Regions from separate parts of the Pantoea sp. B9002 genome, predicted to be linked through region 2. Evidence: predicted binding sites of a transcription regulator. Region 2 holds the regulator's gene; each other region holds the start of a gene.

Region 1 (6,889 bases), on a different contig from region 2:
CGCGGTGCTGGAAGGTTTGCGTCAGCGCTTGACCAACGGCGTTGGCTGGCAGGCACGTTTATCGCTGGCGCGCACCGCGCGGCTGTTGCAGCAGTTCGGCGCCGCGCCGCAGAATGCGCAAAACGGTATCCACGCGCAGCGCGATGACGCGCTGAGCGCAGTAGAGATCAATCAGTGGGGAATTGCTGCGAGATTGCGTGCCGCAGCGTATTTGCCCGGCACGCCAATGATCTGCGCGACGCCAGGCGTGAAGCTCGGCAGCAGCGCAGCAAGCTGGTAACGATTACGCCTCGTCGCCCTGCTCTTCATTCAGTTCGTCGTACATCGCCTGCATCGCCTCACGGCTCAATGCCGCCAGCGTGCGGTAAAACGCCGTGGTTGCATGCGCTTCCACTTTGCCGAGGAACGCGCCGCACCACGGCAGCAGATACTCATCAAACAGCGCCAGCTGCGCGGCTGATTCATCTTCTGCCGACTGATCTTCCAGCCACGATGCCGCCAGCAGCAGCACGCCAAAGTGATCGGCAGGCGCTTCGCTCAGCGGCATGCCGCGCGCGCTGAGAAACGCACGCACGTCTGCTTCAGCAACACCGTTCGGCCACTGTGATGCGTACGGCGGCACGCTGCAGTCGCTGCCAACAAACAGCGCGTTGTAGTCGGCGGCCAGCGCCTGCGGATCGCTATTCTGCTGCAGGCGCGTCAACAGTTCGTCCTGCTCCAGCGGCCACTGCTGTTGCAGTTTGCCTTCACGCAGCAGAGTGAACAGCGGCACCAGCAGCGGATCCTGCGGCTGGCGATTAAACAGCGAGCCGATGACGCGGCAGAGAATGGAAAACTCATTCATGCAACAGAATTCCTTGAGACAAAAAGTTAAAAATCAGCAAATTCAGCAATGTGTTTGCCGGTGCGCTGTTCGAGGAAGTCGAGCAGACGACGCGGCGTGACATTTAACACGCGATCTTGCGGAAAATCCACTTCGCTGGTGATGCGCAGGCAGTGTTCGAAATTGCCCAGCGTAAACGCGGTATGCGAATCGGAGCCAAACGCCAGACGTCCACCCGCATCACGCACCGCTTCGGCAATGGCGCGACAGTTCGGTTCGCTGCCCGGACGCGAATGGGTAAAGGAGGAGTTGTTGATCTCCAGCGCCACATCGTAATGCGCGGCGGCTTCGGCAATCGCGCAGATATCCACCGGGAACTTCGGGTTGCCCGGATGCGAAATGATATGCACCAAACCGCCCGCCATCGCCGCAATCATCGCTTCGGTGTGATGCGCTTTGTCACGCGGCGCATAAACCGGTTCGTGGAAGCCCGCAACGATCAGATCCAGCGCATCCAGCATCGGGCCGCTGCAATCGATCTCGCCCTGCTGATTTTTGATGTTGGCTTCGATACCGCGCAGCACGCCAACGCCATCAATTACGCGCGGCCAAATGCGCATGTTGACAAAATGCCAATAGTGCGGCGCATCGGCCATATCCGGGCCGTGATCGGTAATCGCGAACAGCTTCAGGCCGTTCTGTTTCGCCTGCGCCACATAATCATGCAGCGTGCTGTAAGCGTGTGTGCTGGCAACGGTGTGCATATGTAAATCAACGGGATACATCTTCATCTCCTGACCCAATGGGAATTAATAGCCGCGCTGGCGATCGACCAAACCACCCGGCTGTTGACCTTGCTCCAGAGCAAGTATGGCATCCGCAATGTAATCCATCGCCTCGGCTGGCAAGGTAATCGCCGCAGTATGTGGCGTGATTGTGACATGCGGATGAGACCACAACGGATGATCCTGCGGCAGCGGCTCGGTCTGGAACACATCCAGCGCGGCGGCGGCCAGTTGACCGCTGTTCAGCGCCGCCAGCAGATCGGCTTCTACCACATGCGCACCGCGCGCCAGGTTGAGGAAGCAGGCACCGTGCGGCAATGCGTTAAGCAGCTGGCTATCGATCAGATTGGTGGTTTCCGGCGTGGTAGGCAGCAGATCGATCAGCACCTGCGTGCCCGCAAGGAAGGCATTGAGCTGTTCGCGGCCATGGAAGCTTTGTACGCCGTCGATCTGCTTCGGCGAACGGCTCCAGCTGCGTAACGGGAAGCCCCACTGACGCAAACTCTCCAGCACGCTGCTGCCTAACACGCCCGCGCCGAGCACGCCGATGGTGAAGTTCTCGCGATCTAAACCATCCAGCTCCTGCCACGTAGCCTGCTGCTGCAGTTGACGATATTCCGCAAAACGGCGGAACCAGCCCAGCACGCACCAGTTGGCGTATTCCTGCATCTGGCGCGCCATGCCGGTATCTTCCAGGCGGAATAACGGCACGTTGTCGGCCAGCATCTGTGGATGGTCACGCAGCTGTTTGAGGATTTCGTCGACGCCCGCGCCCATGGCAAACACGCCTTTCAGCTGGCGCCCCGCCAGCATCTCGACCGGCGGAGAACGCACTACCGCATAATCGGCCGGCATGTTGTCGCCCGGTTGCCAGTCACGCACGCGCGCCTCAGGTAAACGCTGACGCAAACCTTCCAGCCAGCCCTGCGGCGCCAGCGACGGGTGATACCAGATTATCTCCATACGACTCTCCTTTTTTTTGCTTCAGCCTCAGGCAAATAGCCGTACAGGGCAAGCAAAAACCTTAGCCTTGATGCAATTTCTCGCGTGATTAATTCCGGGCGCTTCACATTTCCACCGCTGTGCGAGGCTAAGCGGCGCGATTGCGACTAAAGTTGTTCGGGTGGTCAATGCGTTAGCACACCACCTTTTCGGACAAGGAGAAAAACCGATGATAAAAAATGCCGTATTCACGCCCGTGCGTCTGACCTTTTTACTCAGCGCCGCGTTGCTGGCCGGTGCCAGCGCCGCACACGCCGACGATCAAAGCCGCATGCTCAGCAACCAACCGCAGCCACCGGATGTGCGCCTGGGACCGTTGTTCAATGCGGTACAGCAGGCTAAATTTTATCCGGATCAGAAAACCTTCGCCGATGCGGTGCCGAAATCCAATCCCTCTTCGATTCTGGCCGACTGGCAGATGCAAAAAAGCCAGCGCAACTTCGATCTCAAACACTTTGTCGACAGCAACTTTACGCTGCCGAAAGAGGGAGACAAATATGTGCCGCCCGCCGGGCAAAGCCTGCGTGAGCACATCAACGGTTTATGGCCGGTGCTGACGCGTACCGCGCAAAGTGCCAGTCAGTACGATTCGCTGCTGCCGCTGCCCAAACCTTACGTGGTGCCTGGCGGACGCTTCCGCGAAGTGTATTACTGGGACAGCTACTTCACTATGCTCGGCCTGGCGGAGAGCGGTCACTGGGATCGCGTGCAGGATATGGTGGATAACTTCGCCACCGAGCTGGACAAATATGGCCATATTCCCAACGGTAACCGCAGCTACTATCTCAGCCGCTCGCAGCCGCCGTTCTTCAGCTTGATGGTTGACCTGCTGGCGACGCACAAAGGTGACGACGTCTATCGCCAATACCTGCCGCAGCTGCAGAAAGAGTACGATTACTGGATGGCGGACAGCGATAAAGTGGCGGCCGGCCAGGCCAGCAAACGCGTGATCAAACTCAGCGACGGCACGCTGCTTAACCGTTATTGGGACGATCGCGATGCGCCGCGTACCGAATCCTGGCTCGATGACGTTAACACCGCGAATAAAGCGCCGGAACGCAATAAACAGCAGGTCTATCGCGACTTGCGTGCGGGCGCGGCATCAGGCTGGGATTTCAGTTCGCGCTGGTTCACCGATGCGCACAATCTGGCGTCCATCCGCACCACGCAGCTGGCACCGGTCGATCTCAACAGCCTGATTTTCCACCTCGAACAGACATTGTCCAAAGCCGCCAAACTGGACAAGCAGGATGACAAAGCCAAACAGTTCGCGGCGGATGCGGAGAAACGTCAGGCGGCGATCAATCGCTATCTTTGGGATGACAAAAAAGGCTGGTACGCCGATTACGATTTCCAGAAGAAGCAGGTTCACTCACAGCTGACCGCTGCGACGCTGTTCCCGCTCTATATGCAGGTAGCGAGCGATAAGCAAGCTGAGCGCACCGCTTCCGCAGTTGAAAAACAGCTGCTGAAACCGGGCGGTCTGGTGACCACCACGGTAAATAACGGCCAGCAATGGGATGCGCCAAACGGCTGGGCGCCGCTGCAATGGGTGGCGGTGGAAGGTCTGGAGCATTACAAGCAGCCGAAACTGGCGCAGCAGATTGGTCAGCGCTTCCTGCAGAACGTGCAGGCGACCTACGACAAGGAGCATAAACTGGTCGAGAAATACGTGGTTGAAGGCGCGCAGCTGGGCGGCGGTGGCGGCGGTGAATATCCGCTGCAGGACGGCTTCGGCTGGACCAACGGCGTGACGCTGAAGCTGCTGGATAAGTACTGCCCGAAAGACAAAACCTGTAACAACGCCGGCGATATCCCGAATATGCCGGTTTTGACTAGCGCGAAGTAATCACCTCTATCCTGCCGGGCGAATAAGCCCGGCCACCGCACATTACCGTAGCGGCGCAATTTATTGCGCGATCCAAACCTGCATAAGGTGCAACCAATGAAATGCGCGATAAATCGCGCCGCTACGACTCGTGCGTGTCTGCCTGTGCATTTTCCTCACATCCCTCTTACAACAAACTCACATCTTGAAACACTCGCGACAAAAGATAATAATTCTCAATCTAATATCGATAGCTATTCCCATTAAAATATCAGGAACCTCTCATGACCTCGTTGTTTACCCTCAAACGTGGCCGCGTACTGTGCGCGCTTGCGCTGGCTTTACCCGCTGCAAGCTTCGCTGAAGAGTCGATTGTTGTAACGGCGCAACCGCAAGAGAGCGCCACCTCGCCGACGCAGGGCTATCTCGCCACGCGCAGCAGCGGCGCCAGTAAAAGCGATCAGCCGCTAATTACTACGCCGCAGTCGATCTCGGTGGTAACGCGTCAGCAGATGGAAGATCAGGGCGCACAAGATCTCAATCAGGCGTTAGGTTACACGCCGGGCGTCTTCACCAACTTTGGCGGCGCAGCCACGCGTTACGACACCATCGCGCTGCGGGGTTTCCACGGCGGCGATGTCGATAACACCTTCCTCGATGGCCTGCGCGTGATGAGTGACGGCGGCAGCTTTAACATCCTGCAGGTGGATAACTGGTTCCTCGACCGCATCGATGTGATCAAAGGTCCCTCTTCCGCGCTCTACGGCCAAACGGTGCCGGGCGGATTGGTGAATATGGTGAGTAAGCGTCCGCAATTTGCCGAAGAGGGCCACTTCCGCCTGTCGACCGGCACCAACGCCACCAATAACGCCGCCTTTGATTACACCAACGCTATCAACGATCAGTGGGCATTTCGCTTAACCGGCATTACGCGCAACAGCGATACCCAATACGATCACACCCGCGAAGAGAAATATGCGATTTCGCCACAGCTGATGTGGCAGCCAAGCGAAGATACCAACTTAGTGCTGCGTGCCTACCTGCAGAAAGATCCGTCCGGCGGCTATCACGGTTCGGTTCCGGCGGAAGGCACGCTCTACAGCCATAACGGCCGCAAGTTGAGCGACAGTTTCTACGAAGGCGACAGTGCGCTCGACCAGTTCAAACGTCGCGAACAGATTTACAGCTATGACTTCTCGCACCGCTTCAACGATGTGTGGTCGGTGTACTCCACCGGCAGCTACAGCCACTCCAATACCGAGCTCGATCAGGTTTATCAGATCGGCTGGAACGCAACGAATCCAGACCTGCTGAACCGCTACTTCTCCGGCGAGCGTTCATCGCTCAGCGCGTGGGCCAACGACAACCGCTTGCAGGCCGATTTTGCTACCGGCGCGGTTCAGCATCGCGTGACGCTGGGTGCGGAATATCATCGTTATAAAAACGACATCACCGAAGCCAGCGGTGCCGCCAGTGCGCTGAATGCATGGAACGGCGAAGAAGTGGGCATCATGCCGGACTTCGACTGGACATCGCAGACGCGCCGCTACTATCAAACCGGTTTGTATCTGCAGGATGAGTTGCAGCTTGATCGCTGGCATCTGGACTTGTCGGGACGCTACGATCGCATCGTGTCGGAAAATGGCACCAGCCGCCGTCAGGACGATCACATCAGCGGTCGCGCCGCGCTGCTGTATGCCTTCGAGAACGGCATCTCGCCTTACGTCAGCTGGAGCCAGGCGATTACGCCGGCTTCGTTAACCGATCCCAATGGCAATCAGCTGAAACCGACCACGTCGGAGCAGTATGAAGCGGGCGTGAAATATCAGCCGCTGGGCACGCGCGATATGTACTCAATCGCGGTGTACGATTTGACTCAGGACGATGTCGCCAACCGTAACGTGCTGGATGGTACTTACACGCCGTCGGGCAAAGTGCATTCGCAGGGCATTGAACTCGAAGCACGTAATCAGCTGACGTCGCGTTTCAGCACTATCGCCGGCTACACGCTGAATCATCTGCGCTTTAAAGATTCGGTGGACGGTAACGATGGCCATACGCCGTATGTCACACCGAACAGCATGGCGTCGTTGTGGGGCCATTATCAGTTTGACTATGGCTTGAGCGCCGGTGCGGGTGTGCGCTATATCGGCAAACAGTGGGCGGATAACGAGAACACTACGCGTCTGCCATCGGTAACGCTGTTTGATGCCTCGGTTCGCGCCGATCTTGGCGCATGGAACTCACAGCTGAAAGGCGCGTGGCTGCAGGTGAATGCCAACAACCTGACCGATAAAAAGTATCTGGCCGCCTGTTACGGCACCGGTTACTGCTATCGCGGTGCCGAGCGCACGGTTATGGCCACGGTGGGCTACGACTTTTAATCAGGCATAAAAAAATCCGCCATCCTTATGCGGGATGGCGGATTTCATCAAATCTCTATGCTGTTAA
Region 2 (6,889 bases):
ACCAGGGTTTTACCCACAGCAACATCTTTGCCCCATTGTGGGCGATGCTGGAACAGGTAGTTGATCGCCACCGCCAGATAGTGGTTCGGATTCATCAGACCCGCAGGCGTGACGATGCCGTGACGGTCGTAATCAGGATCGTTACCAAAGGCCAGGTCGAATTTGTCTTTGTACGCCAGTAAACCGGCCATCGCGCACTCAGATGAGCAGTCCATACGCACCACGCCATCTTTATCCAGATGCATGAAGCGGAAAGTCTGATCGATCGCATCGTTCACGATGGTCAGATCCAGCTGGTAGTGCTCAGCAATGCGCTGCCAGTAAGCAATACCGGAACCGCCTAACGGATCGACGCCAATTTTCAGGCCAGCTTTCTGAATGGCGGCGAAGTCAATCACCTGTGCCAAACCTTCAACGTACGGCTGAATCAGATCCTGCTCAACGATGTGACCGCTCGCCCATGCCTGATCCAGCGGCAGACGTTTCACGTCTTTCAGTTCGCCCTTGATCAGCTGGTTAGCGCGATCTTCCACCACTTTGGTGACGTTGGTATCAGCCGGGCCACCGTTGGGCGGATTGTATTTGATACCGCCATCTTCCGGTGGGTTGTGCGAAGGCGTGATAACGATGCCGTCCGCCTGCGCGCCGCCGCGTTTGTTGTGCTCAAGAATCGCGTTAGAGATGGCAGGCGTTGGCGTATAGCCGTTGTCCTGCTGCACAATCACGTCCACGCCGTTAGCGGCCAGCACTTCCAGCACCGACAGAATCGCCGGCTCTGACAGCGCATGCGTGTCTTTACCGACGTAGCACGGACCGGTGATGCCATTCTTTTTACGTTCTTCAGCAATCGCCTGCGCGATCGCCAAAATGTGCTGTTCATTGAAGCTTTGGCGTCCCGCGCTGCCGCGGTGGCCTGAAGTGCCAAATTTCACCGCATGATCCGGATTCGCCACATCGGGCTTCAGGACGTAATACTGCGAGGTTAATTGTGCAACGTTAATCAAATCGCTCTGCTGGGCAGGCTGCCCGGCACGGGGGTGATTGGCCATTGGCGCTTCTCCCTGACGCTTCAGTTAAATGGTGCCGCGAACTTTCTCTGTCAGTTCCTGTGGGAACTGCATAGCCAGCATGATGTGTTCCACCATGCTGCATTTGCGACCTGTATTGGTGTTCGTGATCACCCAGTACGGCGTGCCGGGAACGTGCTTCGGCTTGGTATGGGTGCCATTTTGCAGCAGCGTGTGCTCGTCGCCCGCAAAGTAGACGCGGGTACGGCCCTGCAGCGAGGCAGTAGCTTCAGCAAACGCAGCCGGATCAAGACGATAGAGCGTTGACAGTACCAACATGAAGCGGTTAACCGCCTTATTCTGCTCGGCATATTCATCGGAAAGCAGCAGCTCACGTACCGCACGGACGCGATCCTGAGGACGCGCTTCACGGCTGGCAGGTTGCGCTTCTTTCACTGATGCACCAGCGGCGGGCGCAGCAGGTGCGCTCTGTCCGGCGGTGAACTTCAACATGCGGCGCAAAATATCTGAGGCGCTTTCACCAATGTGCTGCGTGTGGCTGGCAATATAACGGTAGAGTTCTTCGTCAACTTCAATCGTTTTCATCTTTTTCCGTACGATTCTGGCAAATGACAGAACCACGCATTATTGCAACGGCCTTAGCAAAATCCAGTCGTGCAAAACGTGAGCGGGTTCTAACATAAGGATTATAAAGTTAAATCCGTGGCAGCCGATAGCGTTGGCAACGTTTCGGGGCAAAAGTCGGAATATGCCCTAATGCCCATCGGCCTGACTGCTGGACAGGTGAATCCATGATAACCTAAGCCAAGGTCACAACCGTAAGAACTTTAGCCATGATTTTGAACGCCCGTCTGCAAACTGAACAATCTGCCCCCGATGCCACACCGATTCTGTTAATCCATGGTCTTTTTGGCAGCCTTGATAACCTTGCCGTGCTGGCGCGTGGGGTGCGTGATGCACGTCCGACGCTGCAGGTGGATGTGCGTAACCACGGCTTGTCGGCGCGTAGCGATGAGATGAATTATCACGTAATGGCGCAGGACATCGTCGAAACGCTGGATGCGCACCATATCGATCGCGCGGGTGTGATTGGCCACTCAATGGGCGGCAAAATCGCCATGGCGCTCAGTGCCATCGCGCCGGAACGTATCGAAAAAATGGTGATGATCGATATCGCGCCCGTTGATTACCAAACGCGCCGCCATGACGAAATTTTTGCCGCTATTCGCGCCGTGAGCGCCGCGGGCGTCACGCGCCGCAGCGAAGCCGCTGAAGTGATGCGTCAGCATATTGATCAAGAAGGCGTGATCCAGTTCATCCTCAAGTCTTTCGCAGAGGGCGAATGGCGCTTTAATGTGCCGGTGCTGTGGGATAATTACAGCACCATTTCCGGCTGGGAAGAGATTCCTGCGTGGCCGCATCCGGCACTGTTTATCCGCGGCGGCGATTCGCCTTATCTGGATAATCAGCATCGCGATGCGCTGCTGCGTCAGTTCCCACAGGCGCATGCACATGTGATCAGCGGCGCTGGACATTGGGTGCACGCCGAGAAACCCGATGCGGTGCTACGCGCCGTTCGGCGTTTTTTTAACCTGTAAAAGCAAAAGCTTGCCGCTTGCGCTTTAGGGTTGGCGTCAGGGAAGGCGCTGGAGTATGATGTCGCGCTAAAAATTTGCCACGGATATTTTTTCGCCGTGGTCGGGCCGATAATGTTTTAATCGCGCAGCGCCTTTCCGCCGTTCGCGCCCACTCAGTTTTACAAACCATGGCAAAAGAACAGACAGACCGCACTACGCTTGATCTCTTCGCAGACGAGCGGCGTCCTGGTCGCCCGAAAACCAGCCCGCTGACGCGTGATGAACAGTTACGCATCAACAAACGTAATCAGCTCAAGCGCGATAAAGTGCGTGGGCTGCGTCGTGTTGAGCTGAAGATGTCGAGCGAGGCGGTTGACGCGCTCAGCACGCTGGCCGATCAGCAGAACATCAGTCGCAGCGAATTGATTGAACAAATGCTGCTGGCACAGCTCAAACTGTCGTAACGCGCGAAGACCGCACGCTGGAACACAAAGTCACGGCTTTACAAGTTCCGCACTTTTTACCGGTCTGCTATTATTCGCATAACTGTGCAGTCAACTGACTTACTTTCACAATCAGGATTCAAGAGGTTACCTAACCCATGGCAATCGTAGGCATTTTCTTCGGCAGCGATACCGGCAACACTGAAAACATTGCAAAGATGATCCAGAAACAACTGGGTAAAGATGTCGCCGAAGTGCATGACATTGCTAAGAGCACCAAAGAAGATCTCGATGCGTTCGACATCCTGCTGCTGGGCATTCCAACCTGGTATTACGGCGAAGCGCAGTGTGACTGGGATGATTTCTTCCCGACGCTGGAAGAGATTGATTTCAATGGCAAGCTGGTAGCGCTGTTTGGTTGTGGCGATCAGGAAGATTACGCCGAGTACTTCTGTGACGCGATGGGCACCATCCGTGACATCATCGAACCGAACGGTGCGGTGATCGTTGGTCACTGGCCAACCGAAGGCTATCACTTCGAAGCCTCTAAAGGCCTGGCCGATGACAAAAACTTCCTTGGTCTGGCCATTGACGAAGATCGTCAGCCAGAATTGACCAACGAACGCGTTGAGAAGTGGGTGAAGCAGATCTTCGACGAGCTGCAGCTGAAAGAGATTATTGAAGCTTAATTCCCTGCTCTGCCCGATGTGCACACTGCCTCACATCGGGCAACGGAATTTCCTATAAAAATAATAGCTACGGTTTTTTAACTTTTCCCCGCAAATCTGTAGAATACCCGCAATGGTCATCCGCTTATTCCTCTGGCAGTAGAATGAGGCTGAGTGAAATGGAATCCAAAACCCAAGCGTCTTGAAGACGTTAGTGACGATATCCTTACAACCTTTGGTGATTAAGGACGTTGCCTTGGTTTTCATTTCACTGCTTGAGTTCTATAATGAGACGCAAATGAGAATGCGCGTTGACCTAAACATTCAAGGCCCCTGCGCCGCAAGTGACTAGCAAAGTAACAGGACAATATCCGCATGACTGACAACAACTCCGCATTGAAGAAGGCTGGCCTGAAAGTCACGCTACCCAGACTGAAAATTCTGGAAGTGCTTCAGGGACCCGGCCCCGAGTCCCATCACGTCAGTGCGGAAGATTTGTATAAGCGCCTGATTGATATGGGCGAAGAGATTGGTCTGGCAACGGTGTATCGCGTTCTTAACCAGTTTGACGACGCGGGCATTGTAACCCGTCACAACTTTGAAGGCGGTAAATCTGTCTTCGAACTGACTCAGCAGCATCACCACGATCACTTGATCTGCCTGGATTGTGGCAAAGTTATCGAATTCAGCGATGAATCAATCGAAACGCGTCAGCGTGAAATTGCCACTCGCCACGGTATCAAACTCAGCAACCACAGCCTGTACCTGTATGGTCACTGTGCTCTGGGAGACTGCCGCGAAGACGATACGCTCCACGATAAGTAATTAAGTGTGCTATGCAGTATAAAAAAACCGGCGCTTGAGCCGGTTTTTTTATGCCTGAAATCAGGCAACGAGCGTTTCTTGTAAGTAGCGCCAACGCGGAATGGCGGTGCTGCAATCCAGTACCGCCAGTGAAATACGGCTCTGATTGATGCCGTTCATCATCTGTAATTCACGATACTGAATCGTCACTTCCTCGCTTTGCTGCGAGATGATGGCGTGCTCACTGGTAGCAATGCGCATCCCTTCGCGCTGCCCCTGCAACTGGCGAAACAGCACTTCCATTTCATTGAGATCCAATCGTTTGCCTTGCGGCGTGACCATTTTGAACTCGGGATGAAAGTGCGACAAAAACAGATCAATACTGTCATCGCTGCCTTCTGCCTGATTGAAAATACGTTCGATAAGCTGATGTAAAACCACCACGCTATGCCTGGCTTCCTGGGCGAGACTTGTCATTTTTTTTCCTTAGATAAGCCGCGGAGCAACGTCTGAGAGCGCATAGCCTACCTGAAAAAAAGTTTTTCACACTGGCAAATGGGTTAATTTTTCTAAAGTCAGAATAGTCGCAAATAGGGAATTAAAGGCGGATTGAGGCGGGCAGCATAAAAGGTCGTATCTTGCCAAATAGAGATAATAAAAAAGGGCGATTGCTCGCCCTTTCATGATCTTATCGTGCTAGCGACTAAAACTATTAATCGCCGATTTTTGCCCAGGTATCACGCAAACCCACGGTGCGGTTAAACACCAGTTTGGCTGGCTGTGAATAGACGCTATCAGCACAGAAATAGCCTTCGCGTTCGAACTGGTACGGCGCCATCGGATCCGCTGCACGCAAACCTGGCTCAACGAAGCCCTGTTTGATTTCCAGTGAGTTCGGGTTGATGGTGGTGAGGAAATCCTCAGCCGCGCCCGGATTTGGCACGCTAAACAGACGATCGTAGAGACGAAATTCCGCCGGCAGTGCGTGAATAGCGGAAACCCAGTGGATCACGCCCTTCACTTTACGTCCATCAGCTGGATCTTTGCTCAGCGTATCGACGTCGCAGGTACAGTAAATGCAGGTAATATTACCTTCATCATCCTTTGCCACGCGCTCGGCACGGATCACATAGGCGTTACGCAGACGGACTTCTTTACCCAGCACCAGACGCTTGTATTGCTTATTGGCTTCTTCACGGAAATCTGCGCGATCGATCCACACTTCACGGCTGAATGGCACTTCACGCGTGCCCATCTCCGGATTGTTCGGATGATTTGGCATGGTGATGATCTCTTCATAACCGGCAGGCAGGTTTTCAATCACCACCTTCAACGGTTCCATCACCGCCATCGCACGTGGCGCGTTTTCATTGAGATCGTCACGAATACACGACTCCAGTGAAGCCATCTCTACGATATTGTCCTGCTTAGTCACGCCAATGCGGCGGCAGAATTCACGGATAGAAGCGGCGCTGTAACCACGGCGACGCAGACCCGAAACGGTCAGCATGCGCGGATCGTCCCAGCCTTCTACAACTTTCTCGCTTACCAGCTGAGTCAGTTTACGCTTCGACATCACCGCGTATTCCAGATTCAGGCGTGAGAACTCATACTGACGCGGATGGACCGGAATGGTGATGTTATCCAGCACCCAATCGTACAAACGACGGTTATCCTGGAACTCCAGCGTGCAGAGAGAGTGCGTAATGCCTTCAATCGCATCCGAAATGCAATGGGTGAAGTCGTACATCGGGTAAATGCACCACTTGCTGCCAGTCTGATGATGATCGGCAAACTTAATGCGGTACAGCACCGGATCGCGCATCACGATGAAGCTGGACGCCATGTCGATTTTGGCACGCAGACAGGCTTTGCCCTCTTCGAAACCGCCATCGCGCATCTTCTGGAACAGCGCCAGGTTTTCTTCCACGCTGCGATCGCGATATGGGCTGTGTTTGCCCGGCGCCGTCAGGGAACCGCGATACTCACGGATCTCATCCGCCGACAGCTCATCAACGTAAGCCAGACCTTTATTGATCAGCTCAACCGCATAGTTGAACAGTTGGTCGAAGTAGTCTGAGGAGTAACGAATGTTGCCGCTCCACTCAAAGCCCAGCCATTGCACGTCACGCTTAATGGATTCGACAAACTCCAGATCTTCTTTTACTGGGTTAGTGTCGTCGAAACGCAGATTGCACTGACCTTGGTAGTCTTGCGCGATACCAAAGTTCAGGCAGATAGATTTCGCATGGCCAATATGCAGATAACCATTGGGCTCAGGCGGGAAACGGGTATGCACACTGTTGTGCTTACCGCTCGCCAAATCTTCGTCGATGATCTGACGAATAAAGTTCGTTGGGCGGGCTTCA
Region 3 (6,889 bases), on a different contig from region 2:
TATGGCCGCCGCGTCCACGCCGATCTTCGGCCTGGCAAATCTGAGTTGAGGACGGCAAATATGCAACGTTATCAACGCCAGATGATGCTGGCGGAAATCGGTGAAGCAGGGCAGCAGAAACTGCTTAACGCGCGCGTGCTGGTGGCGGGCGCGGGCGGACTTGGCGCCACGCTCCTGCCGCAGCTGGTGGGCGCAGGCGTCGGCCATATTCGGCTGTATGACGACGATGTGGTGGCGCTGCATAACCTGCATCGGCAAACGCTGTTTACGCAGCAGGATATCGACCAGCCCAAAGTGCTGCGCGCGCAACACGTGTTGCAGCAGCGCAATCCGCAGGTGCACATTGAGGCGCTGCAGCAGTCGCTGAGCGCCAGCAATCTGCAGCAGGCGATCGCGGGATGCGATCTGGTGATCGACGCCGCCGATAACTTTGCCGTCACCTACCAACTTTCCGATGCTTGCATGAAGGCGGGCATTCCGCTGATCAGCGCCTCAGTGCTGGGCCGGCAAGGTTACGTCGGCGGATTCTGTGGCGGCGCGCCGAGCTATCGCGCGCTGTTCCCGCGCTTGCCTTCCTCGGCAGCGAACTGCAACACCGCAGGCGTAATGGGCCCGGCGGTGGCAACGCTCGGCGCGATGCAGGCGCAGATGGCGCTCAGCGTGCTGCTGCAGTTGTCGCCATCGCCGCTCGGTTGTCTGGTGAATTGCGACTTCGTGAACTGGCATTTCCGCCAGTTCCGCTTTGATGATGCTGAAGAGCCGGAACATGCGGTGCCGTTTATCGACCCGCAACAGCTGGCCGCCGATGACTGCATTGTCGAACTGCGCAGCTGTGAAGAAGCGCCGGTTAGCGTGGCGGATGGCGTTGAGCGCATCTTGCCGCAGGAGATTGCGGCGTGGCAGCCGCCCGCCCAGCAGCGCATCGTGCTGGTGTGCGCCAGCGGCATCCGTGCCGCGCAGGCCGCTAACGCGCTGGCGCAGCGCGGATTTCACCAGCTGGCGATTCTGGCGGCCAATCGCCCATGAATCAGGACATTCTCTTTAACGATGTGAGTTTTAGCTGGGGCGATAAACCGCTGTGTCAGCGGCTGAACCTGCAACTGCGCGGCGGCAAAACCACGGTAATGCTGGGACGCAGCGGTATCGGCAAAAGTACGCTGCTGCGGCTGGTGGCCAGTTTACTCCAGCCGCAGCAGGGCGCGGTGCAGGGCTTGAGCGGCAATGTGGCGTGGATGGGCCAGCAGGATCTGCTGTATCCGTGGCTGACGGTGCTCGACAACGTGATGCTGTCGGCGCGGCTCAGCGGCGAAAAACCCGATCGCCTGCGCGCGCTGGCGCTGCTCGAGCAGGTAAAACTCAGCGACGTGGCGCATGCGCCGCCGCATCAACTCTCCGGCGGCATGCGACAACGCGTGGCGCTGGCACGTACGCTCTATGCGCAGCGCGACGTGGTGCTGATGGATGAACCCTTCGCCACGCTGGATGTGATGACCAAACTCAACCTGCAAACGCTGACCGCCGGATTACTACGGGGCAAAACCGTGCTGCTGGTGACGCACGATCCGCTGGAAGCGTGCCGCATGGCCGATGACATTCTGCTGTTGCAAGGCCAGCCGCTGGCGATCGAAAGTTGGCCGGTTCCCGGCGGTGACGCGCCGCGTGCGTTTGATCATCCCGACGTCCTGCAGGCGCAGGCGCAACTCTTCTCCCGACTGAATACGCATGAAAACATTGTTTAGCGCGATCTACCTGATCGCGGTTCTGCTGTGCGGCTGGTTATTGGCACGTCACAGCGGCATACCGACTTTCCTGCTGCCCGCGCCGCAGGCGGTGCTTGAAGCGCTGTGGCTGCATCGTCAACTGCTGTGGCATCACGCGCTCTATACGCTGGCGGAAATTGTGCTGGCGCTGCTGCTGGGCGTCGGCGCGGGCGTGACGCTGGCGGTGCTGATGGCGGCCAGTCCGCTGCTGCGTCGCGTGCTGTTTCCGCTGGTCACCGCCAGCCAGGCGATTCCGGTGTTTGCTCTCGCGCCGCTGCTGGTGCTGTGGCTCGGTTTTGGCATCGCCTCGAAAGTGGTGGTGGCGGCTTTGATCCTCTTCTTCCCGCTGTGCTTATCGCTGTTTGATGGGCTGTGTCGCACGCCCAGCGGCTGGCTGGAACTGGCGCAAACCTCCACGCCATCGCGCTTTCGCATCTTCTGGTGCGTGCGCTGGCCCGCCGCGTTACCGCAATTTTTCTCCGGCCTGCAGATGGCGGTGGTGTTGGCCCCGATTGGCGTGGTGATTGGTGAATGGGTCGGTGCCAGCGAAGGGCTCGGCTATCTGATGATGCAATCCAACGCGCGACTGGAAACCGCCACCAGCTTCGCGGCGCTGCTGCTGTTACTGATTCTGGCGCTGCTGCTTTCGGGCAGCGTGGCGCTGATGCGCAAGAAAATCCTCTGGCAAACCACATAAGGACACACCTTGAACACCCTACGAATCGCATTGACCACGTTGCTGCTGCTGGCGACCGCTAACGTGCAGGCTGCGGAGAAAGTTCGCCTGCTGCTCGACTGGTTTATCAACCCCAACCACGCGGCGATTTTTGCTGCCCAGCACAGCGGCGCGTTTAAGAAAGAGGGGCTTGATGTCGAGATGATCGCGCCCGCCGATTCCGCTTCCGTGCCGCTGCTGCTGGCGGCGGGCAAAGTCGACCTTGCCATTAGCTACCAGCCGCTGCTCTACACGCTGGTGGATAAAGACGTGCCGGTGATTCGCGTCGGTACCTTGATCAATCAGCCGCTGAACACGCTGACCACGGTGTCAGACGATATCCACTCGCTTAAAGATTTCGCCGGCAAAACCATCGGCTATGCGGTGCCAGGCACCGAAGATGTGGCGATCCGCAATATGCTGACTTCGCAGGGCGTTGATGCCGACTCGGTGAAGCTCATCAACCTGAATATGGATGGCACCTCAGCGTTGCTAACGCACAAGATTGATGGCGCGATGACCATCTTCCGCAACTATGAGCTGCTGGATCTGAAAGACAAAGGCGCGAAGCCCACGGTGTTCAAGCCGGAAGATTACGGCGTGCCTGCTTATGATGAGTTGATCATCCTGGCAAACCAGAAAACCGCCGCGCAGGACAAACGCATTCCGGCGTTTTTACGTGGTTTGGATGAAGGTGTGGCGTGGCTGCGCGCGCATCCGCAGGAAGCCTGGCTTGCGTTTATTAAACAGTATCCCGAGCTGAATACGCCGCTCAATCACGAGGCGTGGCAGGCAACGCTGCCATATTTTGCGGAGCATAGCGCGGCGTTTGATCAGGCGCGCTATCAGGCGTTTGGTGAGTATATGAAAGGTAATGGCGTGATTAAGGCTGTGGCGCCGATGGCGCGGTATTCGTTTTAGGTTGGTGCGGGTTGTCCCTCACCCCAACCCTCTCCCGCGCGCGGGAGAGGGAGCCGACCGCGCCCACCTAACCATTCTCTCCACCTAATCATTCCCTCTCCCGCCTGCGGGAGAGGGCTAGGGTGAGGGAAACCACGCACAATTTCCCTTGCACCCGCACTTATTTTTGATAATGATATTTATTCTCAACTATCAAGTGATGGACAACCTGATGCGTTTCCCCGCTCTTTCTCTGCTGCTTAGCCTGTTTTTCATCTGCACCCCTGTACAAGCCGACGCCGCCTGGCCGCGCACTATCGCCACACCGAAAGGCCCATTCACCCTGCAACAGCCGCCGCAGCGCATTGTCTCGACCAGCGTCACGCTGAGTGGCACCTTGCTGGCGATTAACGCGCCGCTGGTCGGCTCTGGCGCCACCAGTCGCAGCAGCAGCGTGTCGGATGCGCAGGGCTTTTTCACGCAATGGAGCGCGGTGGCAAAAGCGCGTCAGGTTAAACCGCTCTACATCTCGCAGCCAAACGCCGAAGCGATTGCCGCCGAAGCGCCAGATTTGATCGTGATTGCCGCCACCGGCGGCGATTCGGCGCTGCGCCTCTACGATCAGCTGCAAACCATCGCACCGGTGTTAGTGATCGACTACGGCGATAAGAGCTGGCAGGCATTGACCTTACAGCTTGGCGAGATTACCGGCCATGAAGCCGATGCCCAAAAGGTGATCGCAGCGTTCGAAAAACGAGTAGAAACGGTGCGTCACAAGATTACGCTGCCGCCGCAGCCGACCTCTGCGCTGGTCTATTACGAAGATGGGCGCGGGATGAACTTGTGGACGCCCGCATCGGCGCAGGGCGCGCTGTTACAGGACTTGGGCTTTACGCTGGCCGCGCCGCCCGCCAGTTTTCAGGGCAGCACCAGCATGGGTAAGCGCAATGACATTATTCAGCTGAACGGTGAAAACATGGCCGATGGCATCACCGGTAACACGCTGTTGCTGTTCGCAGCCGATGAGAAAACCGTGCCGCAGGTGGCGAAGAATCCGTTCCTCGCCCATCTGCCGGCGGTGCAGCAGCACGACATCTTTGCCGTGGGTAACGATACTTTCCGCCTCGATTACTACAGCGCCAGCAATATGCTCAGCAGCATCGAGCGGCAGTTTACCCGTTAAGCATCGGCCGTGGCGGGTTGCGGCGCGTCCGGTTGTTCACCGAGGCGCGCCGTGCGCAGGCCGCGCACTGCCAGCGACAACAGCACCAGCAATCCCGCCGCTAATCCGCCAAACCACAGCACGCTGCTCAGCGGTGCCAGCGCGCGTGCCAGCGCCCCCAAACCCAATGCGCCGACCGAATCGCCGGTGACATCCTGCGCGGTGCCGAGGCTGTTGACGCGTCCCAGCAGCGCATCCGGCGTGTGATGCTGCGTCAGCATAAACTGCAATAGCGAGGCGATGGCGTTGCTGTAGCCGTAACACACCAGCGCCAGCAGCGCGGGCAGAAGATGGCTGTACAGACCGAGCGAGGCGATGCAAGCAAATGCCAGCATTGCACAGCCAATCAGCACCCATCCCGGACGCGTTAACTGCCGCACCCAGCCGCTGGTGAAGGCACCGATCATCGCGCCTAGCGGTACCGCCGAGTACATCAATCCTAATGCGGACGCATCGGCATGGAAGGTTAGCGCCAGCGCCGGGAACAGAATACGCACCGCGCCAACCATGCTGAGCAGCAAACCAACCAGCACCACCGCGCCGACCACTTTATGCTGGCAGACAAACTGAATGCCGCTCGCCAGCGCGCGTAGCGGATGCTCCGGTTCCTGTTGTTCGGGCTTCATCGACGGTAAACGCACCAGCGGAATCAGCGTCGCCAGCGTGCCGATCGCGGCGACCGCAAACGCCCAACCGACACCCGCCGCGACGATGATCATGCCGCCAAGTGCGGGCGACAAAATCGCGCCGAGGCGCACCGTTAGCATGCTGAGCGCACCGGCTTCCGCCAGATGTTCACGTCCAACGATCAGCGGGATCACTGCCATTAACGCGGTCATGCCGAGCGCGCCAAAGAAGCCATCCCAGAAGGCGAGGAAGTAGAGCGCCAGTAATGAAGGCGCAGGGCTGAAGGCGTTGAGGCTGAGCAGCACAAAGCCGATGCCGCAGGTGCCGCGCGCGAACAGGATTAACTTGCGGCGATCGTAGCGATCGGCCAGCACGCCGCCGAGGAGCAGGCCGATAAACATGCCGATGCCGTCGAGCATTACCGCGACGCCAACCTGCAGCGTGGAGCCGGTCATTGCCTGAATTTGTACCGGCACGCCAACCGCCAGCATGCCAAGGGCGAATACCGAGAGCATGCGCGCGCAGAATATCGCGCGGAAGGAGGCGTTGTTTTTGAGCAAACTGAAATCTAAGAATATCGAGGGCTTAGCCATAAATCTCCAACGGTGAATCACATTTGCATCACCCGTAGCGGCGCAATTTATTGCGCGTTTTTTTAAATGAGCGCGATGAATCGCGCCGCTACGGTATGTGCCTTAATTAACGCCGAGCTAACAAACGATTAATCAACGGTCCCAACACCTTTAACGAATCTGCCGAAAGAATATCGGCGTGCTCGCAATCTAGCGGGAAGATCGTCAATTCATCAACGAACGGTGCCCAACTGGCGCGCACATCCATCTCCGGCGGCAGGGTTTTCTCGGCCATAAACAGCGTGGCTTGGCCGGCATAACGCGGCGTGCGCGCTTCGGCGAGGCGTGCGACGGCGTCTTTGTAGTTGGCGACGATAGTGTTAAACATCGCCGCCTTCTCTTCACGCAGCAGCGGGTCGCGCTCATCCTCGGTGGCGGCCATAAATTCGGCCTGTTCGCGTGCCACTTCCTGTTCCGCTTCATCTGCATCCGGCGTGCGCCAGTCCTGACCTTCCGCCGGATAGGTATCCAGCAGGCCAAGAAATGCCACCGTTTCACCCTGCGCCTGCAAACGTGCCGCAATGCCTTGCGCCAGCGTGCCGCCGAGTGAATAGCCGAGCAGGAAATACGGACCGCTCGGCTGCTGCTGGCGAATCGCCTGCAGATGGCGTTCGCTCATCGCCTCCACGCTGTGACACGCGGCAATCACGCCATGTGGACGCGGCGATTGCAGGCCGACAATCGGGAAGTCGCCGTCGAGATAGTGCAGCAGGGCGCTGTATTGCCAGGCGAAGCCGGATGCCGGATGGATGCAGAACAGCGTCGGGCCGTGACCGGCGCGCAGCGGCAGCAGTTCGCCGTTGCCACCGCTTTCACTGTTGGCACCGCCGTCGAGCAGCGCCGCCAGCTTCTCCACGCTGCGCGCGGCGATGATCTGCCCGACGCTGAGCGGCGGCCCTTCACGACGGCGCAGTTCCGCTGCCAGACGCATCGCCAACAGCGAATGACCACCAAGCGCGAAGAAGTCGTCATCGGCAAACACGCTGTCGCAACCGAGCAGCTGCTGGAACAGATCCGCCAGCAGACGTTCATT

Evidence for each region. Region 2 encodes Fur, which represses iron uptake genes when iron is present. Its sites were predicted from a motif close to ATAATAATGAGAACNACTATCAA; they were not measured.
Region 1: the regulator Fur is predicted to act here: its motif matches at 4,686-4,708, upstream of HX773_RS02265 (TonB-dependent siderophore receptor).
Region 3: the regulator Fur is predicted to act here: its motif matches at 3,563-3,585, upstream of fepB (Fe2+-enterobactin ABC transporter substrate-binding protein).

What each region holds. Positions count from the first base shown of each region.
Region 1 covers NZ_JACAPA010000003.1:47,828-54,716, forward strand. The annotation lists gene HX773_RS02240 (CoA transferase) at 1-280, shown strand, start outside; gene HX773_RS02245 (molecular chaperone) at 284-844, opposite strand; gene HX773_RS02250 (phosphatase) at 871-1,608, opposite strand; gene ghrA (glyoxylate/hydroxypyruvate reductase GhrA) at 1,633-2,571, opposite strand; gene treA (alpha,alpha-trehalase TreA) at 2,780-4,459, shown strand; gene HX773_RS02265 (TonB-dependent siderophore receptor) at 4,723-6,822, shown strand; gene HX773_RS02270 (GlsB/YeaQ/YmgE family stress response membrane protein) at 6,886-6,889, opposite strand, start outside.
Region 2 covers NZ_JACAPA010000011.1:283,005-289,893, reverse strand. The annotation lists gene pgm (phosphoglucomutase (alpha-D-glucose-1,6-bisphosphate-dependent)) at 1-1,049, opposite strand, end outside; gene seqA (replication initiation negative regulator SeqA) at 1,074-1,613, opposite strand; gene ybfF (esterase) at 1,862-2,626, shown strand; gene ybfE (LexA regulated protein) at 2,794-3,069, shown strand; gene fldA (flavodoxin FldA) at 3,207-3,737, shown strand; gene fur (ferric iron uptake transcriptional regulator) at 4,092-4,541, shown strand; gene HX773_RS09995 (hypothetical protein) at 4,602-4,997, opposite strand; gene glnS (glutamine--tRNA ligase) at 5,233-6,889, opposite strand, start outside.
Region 3 covers NZ_JACAPA010000054.1:44,007-50,895, reverse strand. The annotation lists gene HX773_RS22865 (thiazole synthase) at 1-49, shown strand, start outside; gene HX773_RS22860 (HesA/MoeB/ThiF family protein) at 61-1,026, shown strand; gene HX773_RS22855 (ABC transporter ATP-binding protein) at 1,023-1,739, shown strand; gene HX773_RS22850 (ABC transporter permease) at 1,723-2,457, shown strand; gene HX773_RS22845 (ABC transporter substrate-binding protein) at 2,467-3,396, shown strand; gene fepB (Fe2+-enterobactin ABC transporter substrate-binding protein) at 3,608-4,558, shown strand; gene entS (enterobactin transporter EntS) at 4,555-5,817, opposite strand; gene HX773_RS22830 (non-ribosomal peptide synthetase) at 5,924-6,889, opposite strand, start outside.